Regions from separate parts of the Pseudoxanthomonas sp. JC1303 genome, predicted to be linked through region 1. Evidence: riboswitches for the same ligand, from Rfam matches in the RefSeq annotation. Region 1 holds a riboswitch; the other holds the start of a gene.
What was found. Region 1 has a riboswitch for cobalamin ahead of ACORQU_RS08260 (ribonucleoside-diphosphate reductase subunit alpha). Riboswitches for the same ligand answer to the same signal wherever they lie in the genome.
Positions count from the first base shown of each region.

Region 2: it holds a riboswitch for cobalamin, as region 1 does, so the genes downstream of both, btuB (TonB-dependent vitamin B12 receptor) here and ACORQU_RS08260 (ribonucleoside-diphosphate reductase subunit alpha) in region 1, are expected to answer to the same signal.

Region 1 is NZ_CP185958.1:1,879,929-1,887,410, forward strand. Features, by position in the region: gene ompR (osmolarity response regulator transcription factor OmpR) at 1-241, opposite strand, end outside; gene ACORQU_RS08240 (hypothetical protein) at 437-1,057, shown strand; gene ACORQU_RS08245 (EF-hand domain-containing protein) at 1,135-1,437, shown strand; gene ACORQU_RS08250 (sterol desaturase family protein) at 1,484-2,314, shown strand; gene ACORQU_RS08255 (ZIP family metal transporter) at 2,341-3,258, opposite strand; cobalamin riboswitch at 3,477-3,700, shown strand; gene ACORQU_RS08260 (ribonucleoside-diphosphate reductase subunit alpha) at 3,967-6,303, shown strand; gene ACORQU_RS08265 (ribonucleotide-diphosphate reductase subunit beta) at 6,439-7,458, shown strand.
Region 2 is NZ_CP185958.1:906,157-913,638, forward strand. Features, by position in the region: gene ACORQU_RS04085 (Crp/Fnr family transcriptional regulator) at 1-154, opposite strand, end outside; gene ACORQU_RS04090 (DEAD/DEAH box helicase) at 539-1,888, shown strand; gene queD (6-carboxytetrahydropterin synthase QueD) at 1,976-2,341, shown strand; gene ACORQU_RS04100 (GAF domain-containing protein) at 2,750-3,235, shown strand; gene ACORQU_RS04105 (TfoX/Sxy family protein) at 3,232-3,606, shown strand; cobalamin riboswitch at 3,631-3,861, shown strand; gene btuB (TonB-dependent vitamin B12 receptor) at 4,008-5,885, shown strand; gene gph (phosphoglycolate phosphatase) at 5,961-6,611, opposite strand; gene ACORQU_RS04120 (efflux RND transporter permease subunit) at 6,674-7,482, opposite strand, start outside.

The DNA of each region.
Region 1 (7,482 bases):
CCACCGGCGTGGCGTCGCCCTGGCCGCGCAGGCGCCGACACAGCTCCAGGCCGTCCTCGCCCGGCAGCATCAGGTCCAGCACGATCAGGTCGAAGTGGCCCCGGTCCAGGGCCTGGCGCATCTGCGCGCCGTCGCCCACGCCCTTGACCGCGAAGCCCTGGCCCTCCAGGTAACGCAGCAGCAGGTCGCGCAGGCGGGGGTCGTCGTCGACCAGCAGCAGCTTGGCGGTGTTCTCGTTCATGTGCCGCACTATCGCGCCCGGTCCCGGGCGCCGTAAATGCGGCCAGCGCCGGGCTTGTAAGCAGATGTTTCAACCGACCGCTCCTGAAACATCTGCTGGCACCTGCGAAACACCCTCCCGGGCCGGCGCACCTACCGTGGCTTCACCGCGACGCATCCCGCTGCCGCGCGATTTCCACGACAAGGAGTTTTCGCCATGCACGCTTCCAAGTCCGTCCTGCTGTTGTCCGCCCTGACCGTCACCACGCTGTTTGCCGGCACCGTCGCCGAGGCCGGTGCGCGCGAGCGCACCCGCACCCATTCGATGAGCAACCACAACGGGGCACGTACCGCCCAGACCCAGGCCTCGGGCAGTGGCGTCAATGGCAGCTACGCCCGCCGCCGCGATTTCACGAGCGATGGCAACGGCAACGCCGCCGCCAGCCGTTCGGCCAGCGCCAGCACCGTCTATGGCGGCACGGCCAGTGCCCAGGCCAATGGCTATCGCAACGCCGACGGCAGCGCCGGTCGGACCAGCAGCGCCTCGGTGCAGAACGCCTACGGCTCGGCAGGCCGCAGCTCCAGCACCAGCCGCGACGGTGCCGGCAATGCCAGCCACGCCAGCAGCGCGTCGGTCCAGGGCGCCAACGGCGCCAGCGCCAGCTCGACCGGCGGCTTCACCAAGAACGCCGACGGCACCTATTCCGGTGGCCGCGACACCAACGCCACCGGCGCCAACGGCAACAGCTATGCCGGCTCGACCAGCTACAGCAACGGCCAGCTGACCCATACCGGCACCTGCACCAATGCCGCGGGTGAAGTGATCGCCTGCCACTGAATTCCCGCCGTGGTTCCCGATCAACTCACCGCGCGGTCCGGTCCGATGACCGCGGCCTTGCCGCAAGGAGTCTTTCAATGAAACCCAATGCCCTCGTTGTCCGCACCCCGCTCGCCGCGGCGCTGGTGGCCGTGGCGGTCCTGGCCCAGGCCCAGACCCAGGCCCAGACCCAGACCGTGCCCAGCGCCGAGCAGGTCGTCCAGCGCCTGGCCGAGGCCGACGCCAACCACGATGGTTACCTGGACCGCAGTGAAGTGGCCAACCTGCCACGGCTTAAGCGTGGCTTCGACCGGATCGACACCGACGGAGACGGTCGCCTGTCGAAAGCCGAGCTGCAGGCGGTCGGCCAGAAGTTCAAGCAGCGCCAGGCCGGTCAATGAACCCTGACACGGCGCAAGGACGGGCCTGCCTTCCGAGGGACGCGTCATGCTGAGTCTGGCTTCCCCGCGCTGGTTGCTGGTCATCCCGTTGATCCTGCCGCTCCTGGCCGCGATCGAGGCCTGGTTGCGCATCCGCCGCGGCCACGCGTACGACTGGAAGTCGTACTGGGCCTCGCTGGCCGATGCGTTAGTGCGCGGACTGATCGGCCGTGTGCTGCAGGGCGGGCTGGTCGGGGTGGTGCTGTTGGCCGTGGCCAAGTGGCGCGTGGCGAGCCTGGCCATGGACGCATGGTGGCAATGGCTGGCGCTCTTCGTGGGCGTGGAGTTCTGCTACTACTGGATGCACCGCGCCGACCATCGCATCCGTTGGTTCTGGCTCAACCACGCCGTGCACCACTCGCCCAACGAGTACACGCTGGCGTCGGCCTATCGGCTGGGCTGGACCGGGCAGATCACCGCCGCGGCGGTGTGCTTCGCCCCGCTGGTGTGGCTGGGCTTTCCGGTGCCGGTGGTGGTGGGCGCATTGGCGCTCAACCTGACCTACCAGTTCTGGCTGCACACCGAACTGATCGGCCCGCTGCCGCGCTGGTTTGAATACGTGTTCAACACCCCCGCGCACCACCGCGTGCACCACGCCAGCAACCCGGAGTACCTGGACTGCAATTACGGTGGGGTGCTGATCGTGTTCGACCGGATGTTCGGCAGCTTCCGCCGCGCGCTGCCCGAGGTGCCGCTGCGCTACGGGCTGGTCGAGCCGGTACGCAGCCACAACCCGGTGCGGATCGCCTTCCACGCCTGGGTCGGGATGTTCGCCGACCTGCGCCGCGCGCGTTCGGTGCGGGAGGTATGGCTGACGGTCTTCGGGCCGCCGGGCTAGGGCATGCCCTGAAACCGGGGCGTTGATCAGCCCAGCCCGGTATCCATCACCATCATCAGGCAGAAGCCCAGGGTCAGGCCCACGGTGGCCCAGGTCTCGTGGCCATTGCGATGCGACTCGGGGATGACCTCGTGGCTGACCGCGAACAGCATCGCCCCGGCGGCGAAGGCCAGCCCCCACGGCAGCAGCGTGGAGAACGCGCCGACCGCCAGGGCGGCCAGCACCGCGCCGACGGGCTCGACCAGGCCCGAGAGCATGCCGATCAGCACCGCCCGCCCGCGATGCACCCCGGCGGTGGCCAGCGACAGGGCGATCACCAGGCCCTCGGGAATGTCCTGCAGGGCGATGGCCAGGCTGAAGGTGTCCGCACCCTGCATGCCCGAGCCGGAGGCCACGCCCACGGCCATGCCCTCGGGGATGTTGTGCAGGGTGATGGCGAAGACGAACAGCATCACCTGCGGCGGCAGCCACTGGGCCAGCTGGCCGCTGACCTGGCGGGTGGTGTGGCCCTGCTGGTCCAGGTGCGCGTGCGGCACGGCGCGGTCCATCAGCAGCATCATGCCCACGCCCAGCACGATGCCGGCACTGATCACCGCCCCGGCGCCGATCCCGGCAAAGCCCTGGTCGCGTGCGGCGTCCAGCCCCGGCACGATCAGCGAGAACGCCGTGGCCGCCAGCATCACCCCGGCGCCGAAGCCCATCAGGCCGTCGGCCAGGCGCTGCGGCAGGCGGCGGATGCCCAACACGGGCAGGGCACCCAGGGCCGTGGCGGCGGCGCACATCAGGCCATCGCGCAGGGCCTGGCGCAGGCCAGCGTCCTCGTCCCAGCGCGCCAGCACGGCCTGCACCGCCCATCCGGCCAGCAGCACCGCGACCAGCGCGAGCAGGAAGGGCGTGGCGCGACGCAGGGTCGAGGGGCCGCGCGGGAAGGCGTTGTCATGCATGGAAACAGGCGCTCTTGAAGGGGGCGGGGGCGCAGGGGTGCGCCGGGTGCCGTCGCCCGGGGGTGAGGTGCCTGGCGACCATCAGGCAACGCGCGCCAAGGCCGCGTCAACCACAGTCGTCTCCCGTAAAGACGCGCAAACCCGCGTCGGCATTGGTATTGGCCGCGTTCTCCCACAGGTTATCCACAATATTTGGCGTTGACGGGGTGGACCTACCCCACTATCTTGGGGTCGTCGGTTCCGGGGAACGCTACTCCCCGGATGAAAAGGGAAGCCGGTGCGGCCATGACGGCCCACTCCGGCACTGCCCCGCAGCGGTATTTGGGAACGACCCCGCCACCCAGCACTGAGGCTTTTCGGCCTTGGGAAGCGGCGGATTAGGAGAAGGCCAGACGCCTTCGCGCCCATGAGTCCGAAGACCTGCCGACGAACCGCGCGCAAGCACATCGCGCGGTGCCGGCCGCGGAGTCTCCGAGGGGGAGATGGCTGGTGAAGCAGGGCCCGGCCACGCATGCTCGCGCGGTCGCGGGTTTTGCGACGCCGCCTTCCCATGCTCGAACCCCAACGCCGCTCCAAGCCTGTCGAGGGACGGGGGCGGGACGTGCACCACGCATGGAGACCACAACCGTGACCCAGACCGATGCCGCCGTGGCCGCGCGCCCGGCCGATGCCGCCTTTTCGCTGACTTCGCCGCCCACTGCCACGGTCATGCGCGTGACCAAGCGCAATGGCTCGGACGAGGCGGTGGACCTGAACAAGATCGTGCGCGCCATCCAGCGCTGCGCCGAAGGCCTGCACGCGGTGGACCCGATGCGCGTGGCCACCCGCACCATCTCCGGCCTGTACGACGGGGCCACCACCCAGGAACTGGACGAGCTGTCCATCCGCACCGCCGCGCTGCTGATCGGCGAGGAGCCCGAGTATGGCCGCCTGGCCGCGCGCCTGCTGGCCAACTTCATCGGCAAGGAAGTCTCCGGGCAGGAAATCCATGCGTTTTCCCAGTCGATCGGCCGCGGCCACGAGGTCGGCCTGATCAACGACCGCCTGCTCGGCTTCGTGCAGACCAATGCGCGCAAGCTCAACGATGCGATCGATGCCAACCTGGACCGCGAGTTCGAATACTTCGGCCTGCGTACGCTGTACGACCGCTACCTGTTGCGCCATCCGCATACCCGCAAGGTGATCGAGACCCCGCAGCAGTTCTTCCTGCGCATCGCCAGCGCGCTGAGCGAGGACGTGCCCGAGGCGCTGGCCCTGTACCAGCGCATGGGCCACCTGGATTACCTGCCGTCCAGCCCGACGCTGTTCAACTCCGGCACCACCCACGAACAGCTGTCCAGCTGCTTCCTGCTGGATTCGCCCCGCGATTCGCTGGAATCGATCTACGCGCGCTACGGCGACATCGCCCAGCTGTCCAAGTTCTCCGGTGGCATCGGGGTGAGCTATAGCCGGGTGCGCGCGCGCGGCTCGCTGATCAAGTCCACCAACGGCCATTCCAACGGCATCGTGCCGTGGCTCAAGACGCTGGATTCCTCGGTGGCGGCGGTCAACCAGGGCGGCAAGCGCAAGGGCGCGGCCTGCGTGTACCTGGAGACCTGGCACGCGGACATCGAGGACTTCCTGGAACTGCGCGACAACGCCGGTGACGACGCCCGCCGTACCCACAACCTCAACTTGGCCAACTGGGTGCCGGACCTGTTCATGGCCCGGGTGGAAGCCGACCAGCCGTGGTCCTTGTTCGATCCCAAGGTCACCCCGGAGCTGACCGACCTGTACGGCCAGGCCTTCGAGCAGGCCTACCTGCAGGCCGAGACCCAGGGCAAGGCGGTCAAGCAGGTGCCGGCGCGCAAGCTGTATGCGCGGATGATGCGCACCCTGGCCGAGACCGGCAACGGCTGGATGACCTTCAAGGACAAGTGCAACGCCGCGTCCAACCAGACCCTGCGCGCGGGCAACGTGATCCACCTGTCCAACCTGTGCACCGAGATCCTGGAAATCACCTCGGCCGAGGAGACCGCGGTGTGCAACCTGGGCTCGATCAACCTGGCCCGCCACTTCGACGAATACGGCGACTTCGACTACGACAAGCTGGCCGAGACCGTGCGCCTGGCCGTGCGCCAGCTGGACCGGGTGATCGACCTGAACTTCTATCCGATCGAGACCGCGCGCCGCGGCAACCTGCGCTGGCGCCCGGTCGGCCTGGGCTGCATGGGCCTGCAGGACGTGTTCTTCAAAAAGCGCCTGGCCTTCGACAGCGCCGAGGCCCGCGCGATCAGCAAGAAGATCGCCGAGACCATCTACTTCCACGCGCTGGAGACCTCGTGCGAGCTGGCCATCGAGCGCGGCAAGCATCCGTCCTTCGCCGATACCCGCGCCGCGCAGGGTGAGCTGCAGTTCGACGCCTGGGGCGTGGTGCCCGAGGACGCCGCGCGCTGGGACGCGCTGCGCGCGCGCATCCAGCAGCACGGCCTGCGCAACTCGCTGCTGATCGCCATCGCCCCGACCGCGACCATCGCCTCCATCGCCGGCTGCTACGAGTGCGTGGAGCCGCAGGTGTCCAACCTGTTCAAGCGCGAGACGCTGTCTGGCGACTTCCTGCAGGTCAACCGCTACCTGGTGGACGAGCTGAAGAAGCTGGGCCTGTGGACCCCGGAGATGCGCGATGCGATCAAGCTGGCCGAAGGTTCGATCCAGGGCGTGGCGCAGATCCCCGAGGCCCTGCGCCTGGTCTACCGCACGGCGTGGGAGCTGCCGATGCGTTCGCTGATCGACATGGCCGCCGAGCGCGGCGCCTTCATCGACCAGTCCGCCTCGCTCAACCTGTTCATGGAAAGCCCCAACATCGGCGCGCTCTCGTCCATGTACATGTACGCGTGGAAGCGCGGCATCAAGACCACCTACTACCTGCGCTCGCGTCCGGCCACGCGCATCGCCAAGGCCACCCTCAGCCAGGGCGCCAGCGAAGCCCCCAAGCCGGCCTACACGCCGACCGAGGCGGTGAGCTGCTCGCTGGAGAACCCGGAGGCCTGCGAGGCCTGCCAGTAAGTCCTTCGACCTGGACGCAAGGAATACGGATATTCCCGGCACAAGGAGGTGCCACCGGTCCGCGTGCGGCGCGGACCTTCCTTTCCATCGCGGCCCTGCCCACAAGGCGGGGCCGCCACCGATCACGAGATTGCCATGTCCGCCCAACCCCGCCAGATGCTGCTCGATCCCGGTTTTGAACTGACCCTGCGCCCGATGCGCTATCCGCAGTTCTACGACATGTACCGCGACGCCATCAGGAACAGCTGGACGGTGGACGAGATCAACTTCCAGATCGACATCACCGACCTGCACGACAAGATGACCCCGGCCGATCGTCACCTGATCCACCGCCTGGTCGCCTTCTTCGCCACCGGCGATTCGATCGTGTCCAACAACCTGGTGCTCAACCTGTACCAGCACCTCAACGCGCCCGAAGCGCGCATGTACCTGTCGCGCCAGCTCTACGAAGAAGCGCTGCACGTGCAGTTCTACCTGACCTTGCTGGACAACTACCTGCCGGACCCGGGCGAGCGTGCCAAGGCTTTCGCCGCGGTCGACAACATCCCCTCGATCAAGAAGAAGGCCGACTTCTGCTTCAAGTGGATGGACACCATCCAGGACCTGCGCAAGCTGGAGACGCGCGCACACCGCCGTCAGTTCCTGCTCAACCAGATCTGCTTCGCCGCCTGCATCGAAGGCCTGTTCTTCTTCGCCGCCTTCGCCTACGTGTACTACTTCCGTTCGCGCGGGCTGCTGCCGGGCTTGGCTAGCGGCACCAACTGGGTGTTCCGCGACGAGAGCTGCCACATGAACTTCGCCTTCGAGGGCGTGCGCGTGGTGCGCGAGGAAGAGCCGGACCTGTTCGACGATGAAATGAAGCAGCAGGTCTACGCCATGCTCGAAGAGGCGATCGAGTGCGAGCTGCAGTTCGCCGAGGACGTGCTGTCTGGTGGCGTGGCGGGCATCTCCACCCGCGACATGCGCCAGTACCTGCAGCACTGCGCCGACAACCACTTCGCCAAGCTGGGTATGGCGCGCAAGTACAACGTGCGCAATCCGCTGCCTTTCATGGAGCTGCAGGATGTGCAGGAGCTGACCAACTTCTTCGAGCGCCGGGTGTCGTCCTACCAGGTCGGCGTGCAGGGCGAGGTGGGCTTCGACCACGCGTTCTGACCAGGCGCGGCTGGCGTAGCTGAA
Region 2 (7,482 bases), 970 kb from region 1:
CCAGCGCCTGGGCGCGGTCGGCCGGCAGCGCGGTACAGACGGCCAGGTGGCGCACGACGCAGGCGCCACAGCCATGTTCGGCGGCGTGGCGCTCGGCCACATCGCTGCGTGTGGTGCCGGCCTCGCTGGCGTGTCGATGGATGCGCAGGGTCATGGACGCGGCGGCTCCCCGTTGCGGCGAAGGCGCCATGATAACGCCGCTTTGACACCCGGACCTGCGTGAAAAGCCCCCCGTGCGCCCGCGGATCGGTTAACATGCGCGGGCTTCGCTTTAGCGGCAGTCGTGTTTCCCCAGAAGGGACCTGCGGCGCGGACCGGCTCCAACGCCCCGTGCCAGCCCATCCTCCGACGCCTTCTCGCTTCGCAAAGACGGTCTTGCCACTACCGGCAGCGCCGCTATCCAAGGTTACTCGCAGCGCGGTTCGGGAACGCTTCGGGCAACACACGCTCTATCCAACGGCTTTCGCGGCCCGTGGCGCCTGGTGCGTCGCGGGCGTGGCGTTTTCCGCGGGACCGGGCGTTCATCCGGAGCTTTCCAATGTCGTTTGAAACCCTGGGGCTTGCCCCGTTCCTGCTGCGTGCGCTGGCCGAGCAGGGCTATGAAAATCCCACCCCGATCCAGGAGCAGGCCATCCCGCCCGCACTGGAAGGTCGCGATCTGCTGGCCGGCGCGCAGACCGGTACCGGCAAGACCGCCGCCTTCGGCCTGCCGCTGCTGCAGCACCTGGGCACCACCCCGCAGGAAGTGGGTCGCGGCGCGCGCCGGCCGCGCGCACTGATCCTCACCCCGACCCGCGAATTGGCCACCCAGGTCCACGAGAGCCTGCGCGATTACAGTAAGTACCTGCGCATTCCCTCGACCACCATCTACGGCGGCGTGGGCATGGGCCCGCAGCTGGATGCGCTGCGTCGTGGCGTGGACCTGGTGATCGCCTGCCCGGGCCGGCTGCTGGACCATCTGGACCGTCGCAGCGTTGACCTGTCGGGCATCGAGGTCCTGATCCTGGACGAGGCCGATCGCATGCTCGACATGGGCTTTCTGCCCTCGATCAAGCGCATTCTGGCCAAGCTGCCCCAGCAGAACCGTCAAACCCTGCTGTTCTCGGCCACCTTCGCCGAGCCGATCAAGGCGCTGGCGCGCGAGTTCATGGACGACCCCCTGGAAATCCAGGTCACCCCGAAGAACACCGTGGCCGAGACCATCACCCATCGCGTGCACCCGGTCGACGCCAGCCGCAAGCGCGAGCTGCTGCTGCACCTGCTGGCCGAAGACTCCCGCGTGCAGACGCTGGTGTTCGCCAAGACCAAGCACGGCAGCGACAAGCTGGCCACCTTCCTGGAGAAGTCCGGCATCCAGGCCGCGGCCATCCATGGCAACAAGAGCCAGGCCCAGCGCCTGCGCGCGCTGCGTGACTTCAAGGCCGGCAAGGTGAGCGTGCTGGTGGCCACCGACATCGCCGCGCGTGGCATCGACATCAACGAGCTGCCGAAGGTCATCAACTTCGACCTGCCGATGGTGGCCGAGGACTACGTGCACCGCATCGGCCGCACCGGCCGCAACGGCTCCACCGGTGAGGCGGTGTCGCTGGTCGCGCAGGAGGACGCCAAGCTGCTGCGCCAGATCGTGCGTCTGCTCGATCGCGACCTGGAGATCAAGGATGTGCCCGGCTTCGTGCCGCAGACGCCGATCCGCTGGGGCAACAGCGCGCCCGGCAAGGCCGAGCAGCCCGGCGGCAACCGGCCGCCGCGTCGCCACGGTCGCCGTCCGCACGGCGACGCCCCGCGTCATGCCCATGCCGGTCCGAAGAAGCATGGCGGCGGCGCGCCGAACAACGGCGGGCGTCGCGATGGCGGACGCCGCCAGGGCAGCCCGCGCCCGGCGCAGTAAGCCAAGACGGCGGACGTGCCGGATCGCCGGCGCGTCCGCCCCCTCTTCCCCTTGCCGGTGCCTTGGCGCCGGTTCGAGAATGTCGCCATGGACATCTTCAAGGTCTTCACCCTGGAAGCCGCGCACCGGCTGCCCAACGTGCCCGAGGGCCACAAGTGCGCACGCCTGCACGGCCACTCCTTTCGCATCGAACTGCATCTGAGCGGCCCGCTGGACCCGCACACCGGCATGGTCATGGACTTCGCCGACGTCAAGGCGGCCTTCAAGCCGCTCTACGACCGGCTGGACCACCACTACCTCAACGACATCCAGGGCCTGGAGAACCCGACCAGCGAGCGGATCGCCGAATGGATCTGGGACCACCTCAAGCCGGCCCTGCCGTTGCTGAGCCAGGTCGTGGTGCACGAAACCTGCACCGCCGGCAGCCGCTATCGCGGGCCCGCAGCGGGCTGACCGACGAAATTTCGTCAGATTCTTGACGTGATTTCGTCCTGCTGAAACGAAATTGAACCGTTCGTCGGTCATGCGCGCTAAGCGTGTTGCAATGCACCAGAACGCTCGATATGCTGCGTCGCAACATCGAGCCACCGGCCACTTCTTCGCCAGCGACACGATCCCGATTCAGCGCAGGCGTTTCACGCCACGCACCCCAATTTGTGTGGGTCCCTCCCCCCGCACAAATCCCGGCCCGACAGGTCCCTCCCCCTGTCGGGCTTTTTTTATGCCCGCGCGGCTGTCCCCGGGCGCGCCGACGCCACCACGAGCGACCGCCTGCGCGTGTCCCGGGCGCCACCGCGCCACCGCGTTGATGCGCAACGCCAATGACAGTCCGAATCCAGAGGCGCGGCGTAGAATCGTGCCATGTCATTTGCCAGCCAGACCCTTTCGGGCACCAAGCCCGAGCAATACGCCCAGCTGCTGGAGCAGGCGCGCGGCCTGATGTACGGCGAAGCCGATCGCATCGCCAACGCGGCCAACCTCTCGGCCCTGCTCTTCAACGCGCTGCCCGACCTCAATTGGGCGGGCTTCTATTTCTTTGATGGCACCGAGCTGGTGGTCGGCCCGTTCCAGGGCTTGCCGGCCTGCGTGCGCATCGCCCTGGACAAGGGCGTGTGTGGCGCGGCCGCCAGCACCGGCCAGACCCAGCGCGTGCACGACGTGGAAGCCTTCCCCGGCCATATCGCCTGCGACGCGGCTTCGCGCTCGGAGCTCGTGGTGCCCCTGGTCAAGAAGGGCGCTCTGATTGGCGTGCTGGACATCGACAGCCCGCTGGTGGGCCGCTTCGACGAGGACGACCAACGCGGCATCGAAGCCATCGCCGCCGCCTGGGTCGAGGCCCTGGCATGAGCATCACGCAGCTGCGCAATATCGGGCCCAAGTCCGCCGCGTGGCTGCGCCAGGTCGGCCTGCGCAGTGAGGAGGACCTGCGCGCGGCCGGTGCGGTGGACGCCTTCATGCGGATCAAGCGCGCCGGCTTCCGTCCCAGCCTCAACCTGCTCTACTCCCTGGAAGGCGCACTGCGCGGCTGCCAGTGGCAGGACGTGCCCGAGGCCCGGCGCCAGGAGATGGTGGCGCAGGTCGAGGAAGCCGCCGCGGCCCTGCCGCCCCCGCGCGGCCGCCCCGCCGCCGCGCCGGTCACCACCACCCAGGGCAGCGAAGAGGGCGATAGCGCGCCCACGTTCGACTTCCTCGACAGCCCCGGCGGACACGACGACTGAGGTCGGCCGGCCCGGGATCGCGTACAATCCGCGCCGCTTTCAGGTGACCTGCTGCGCGCACCGCGCCGCGGGTTGAAACGGGAAGCCGGTGAGCCCCATGGAGGGGACGATTCCGGCGCTGCCCCCGCAACGGTAAGCGAGCCATGCCAACGCATCGGCCACTGTGTGCCCTCGGGCGCACGGGAAGGCGCGACGGCGGAAGTCCAGCACTTCCAGCTCGCAAGCCCGGAGACCGGCCTGACAGCACGGGTCCCTTTGGGCCCACCACCGGTTGCGATGCGGAGGGCGTCGCGGGTACCGCGCGACCTTCCCAGGCGCGTGCCGTCCGCCTGTCTTCCTTCGCGTGCAGCTCCTCCCCTGCTTTCCATGCGCGCGGGGCGCGCGACGGAGTACACGACACCATGCAGTACCGCTTGCTTTCCCTGGCCATCGCGCTGGGGCTTTCCGCCAATGCCGGCGCCCAGACCGCCGAGACGGCCACCGACCTTGATCAGGTCACCGTGACCGGCACCCGCACCGAGGTCGCCGTGCAGGACAGCCTGGTTCCGATCCAGGTCATCTCCCGCGCCGAGATCGAGCGCAGCCAGGCGACCTCTCTGCCGGAGCTGCTGGCCGGCCGCGCCGGCATCAACATCGCCAACCAGGGCGGACCGGGCAAGCTGACCAGTGTGTTCCTGCGCGGCACCGAATCGGACCACGTGCTGGTCCTGGTCGATGGCGTACGCATCGGCTCGGTCACCGCCGGGCTGGCCGCATTCCAGGACCTGCCGGTGGCGCAGATCGACCACATCGAGATCGTGCGCGGCCCGCGCTCGAGCCTGTACGGCTCCGAGGCCATCGGCGGCGTCATCCAGATCTTCACCCGTGACGGTGGCCAGGGCCTGACCACCTATGCCCAGGCCGGCTTCGGCACCCACGACCTGCGCAACCACAGCGCCGGCTTCAGCTACCGCGGCGATCGCGGCTGGCTGTCGGCCAACGCCGGCTACCAGGAAACCGACGGCATCAACGCCTGCCTCGGCACCGCCGGCAATGCCGAGGCCCCGTTCGGCGCTGGCTGCTATGCCGACGAGCCAGACCGCGACGGTTACAAGAACACCTCCTTCGGCTTGCGCGCCGGGTACCGCCTCACCGACACGCTGGCCCTGGAAGGCAACTTCCTCAACGCCGACAGCACCAACGAATTCGACGGCAGCCTTTTTGGCGGCAACCTCGCCGACAACCTGCAGCGCGTGGCCGGCGGCAAGCTGACCTGGACGCCGTCGGAGGCGTTCAAGCTGACGGTGCAGGCCGGGCGCAACGACGACCAGGCCGACAATCACTACGTCGATGCCGGCACCGGGACGCGCACTTATGTCAGCACCTTCGACACGCGTCGCGACACCGCCTCGGCGCAGGCCGACTACCAGTTCGCCGAAGGCCAGACGATCACCCTCGGCGGCGACTGGCAGAACGACCAGGTCACCAGCACCACCGACTACGAGGTGGCCGACCGCGACAACACCGGCGTGTTCGCCGAGTACCAGGGCACCTTCGGCGCCCAGTCGCTGCAGGCCTCGGTGCGCAACGACGACAACGAGCAGTTCGGCTCGCACACCACCGGCAGCCTGGGCTATGGCTTCGGCTTCGGCGACGGGTTCAAGTTCACCGCCAGCGCCGGCACCGGCTTCAAGGCGCCCAACTTCAACGACCTGTACTACCCGGGCTTCAGCAACCCGGATCTCAAGCCGGAGAAGAGCAAGTCGCTCAACCTGGGGCTGGCGCAGTACGGCCAGGGCTGGAACTGGACCTTCAACGCCTACGAGACCCGCATCGAGGACCTGATCGGCTACGACACGGCTTTCAACGTGGTCAACGTGGACAAGGCGAAGATCCGCGGCGCCGAGCTGACCGGCTTCATCACCCTGGCCGGCCTGGACATCAACGCCCAGCTCAGCCACGCCGACGCGCGCGACGACGGCGATGGCGCCAATCACGACAACTGGCTGGCGCGTCGCGCACGCGACACGGCGCGGCTGGATCTGGACTATGCGATCGGCGACTTCCGCGTGGGACTGACCGGCAACGCCGCCGGCCAGCGCTACGACAACGCCGCCAACACCGACCGCCTGGGCGGCTATGCCACGCTGGACGTGCGCGTGGCCTATGCGCTGACCCCGGAGTGGACGCTGCAGGCCAAGGCCAGCAACGTGTTCGACCGCGACTACGAGACCGTGGCCTGGTACAACCAGCCCGGTCGCGAGTACATGGTCAGCGTGCGCTGGCAGGCCAGGCAGTAAGCCAGACGCGTTTGGCCACACAGCAAAAAGCCGGCAGGGATGCCGGCTTTTTGTTTGCGCAGGAAGACCGGGCCGTCAGGCCAGCTGCAGCAGCTGCGGGAACGTGTCCAGCACCGCCACGGCGCCGGCCGCGTCCAGGTCGTACTGCTTGCGATAGCCGTAGCGCACCATCACCAGCGGCATGCCGGCGTTGTGCGCCGAGACCGCGTCGCTTTCCGAATCACCCACCATCAGGCAGCTCTTCAGCGCCGCGCCGAACTGCTCGACCAGGTGCCACAGCGGCTCGGGCGCGGGCTTGCGCTGGGGCAGCGTGTCACCGGCGACGATGCCGTCGAAATACTGCAGCACGCCGCGCGCCTCCAGCAGCGGACGCACGAACTGTCCGGGCTTGTTGGTGCAGACCGCCAGCTTGACGCCCTGCGCATGCAGCGCGGCCAGGGTCTCGGCCACGCCTGGATAGAGCTGCCCGTCCAGCGCGGTGTCGCCGTAGTGCTTGAGGAAGCCGGGCATCACCTCGTCGATGTCGACCTCGCTGCCGGCCGCGCGCATCGCGTAGGTGATCAGCTGGCGCGAGCCTTCGCCGATCCAGTTGGTGATCTGGTCCAGGTCGAAGTTACGCAGCTTCCAGTCGGTGAGCGTGCGGTTGACGGCCTCGGCGATGTCCGGCGCGCTGTCCACCAGCGTGCCATCCAGATCGAAGATCACCAGCGGGTGTGGAAAGGACAAGGCATGGACTCCGGCAGCGACATGGGAGCGGCATTCTACGCCCGGCCCCTGTCGCGGCCGGATCATGCCGCCTCGCGCCGATGCGCCCAGCGATACAGCAGCGGCAGCACCAGCAGGGTGAGCAGCGTGGAGGACACGATCCCGCCGATCACCACCGTGGCCAGCGGCCGCTGCACTTCCGAACCGGCGCCGGTATTGAAGGCCATCGGCACGAAGCCGAGCGAGGCCACCAGCGCGGTCATCAGCACCGGCCGCAGTCGGCCCAACGCCCCCTCGCGCACGGCATCGGCCACGGCCGTGCCTTGCGCGCGTAGATCACGCACGAAGCTCACCAACACCAGCCCGTTGAGCACGGCCACGCCGGACAGCGCGATGAACCCGATCCCGGCCGAGATCGACAGCGGCAGGCCGCGTATCGCCAAGGCCAGCACGCCGCCGGTCAGTGCTAGCGGCACTCCGGAGAACACCACTGCCGCATCACGCGCCGAGCCGAACGCCCAGAACAGCAGCGCGAAGATCAGCACCAGGGTGGCGGGCACCACGATCGCCAGGCGCCGGCTCGCAGACACCAGCTGCTCGAAGCTGCCGCCGTAGGCGATCCAGTACCCGGTAGGCAGCGTCACCTGGGCGTCGATCGCCGCACGCAGGCGCTGGACGAAACTGCCCAGGTCGCCCTCGCGCACGTTGGCGGTGACCACGATGCGGCGCTTGCCGTCCTGGCGGTTGATCTGGCTGGGTCCCTCGCTGGCCTGGATGCGGGCGACCTCGCGCAGCGGCACGGTGCGTGGCGCAGGGCCAGAAGCGCGCGCCTCGTTCCAGCCGCCGACGTTGCCGGTCTCGTCGGCGTCATCGCCTTCCAGTGCCGGGGCCA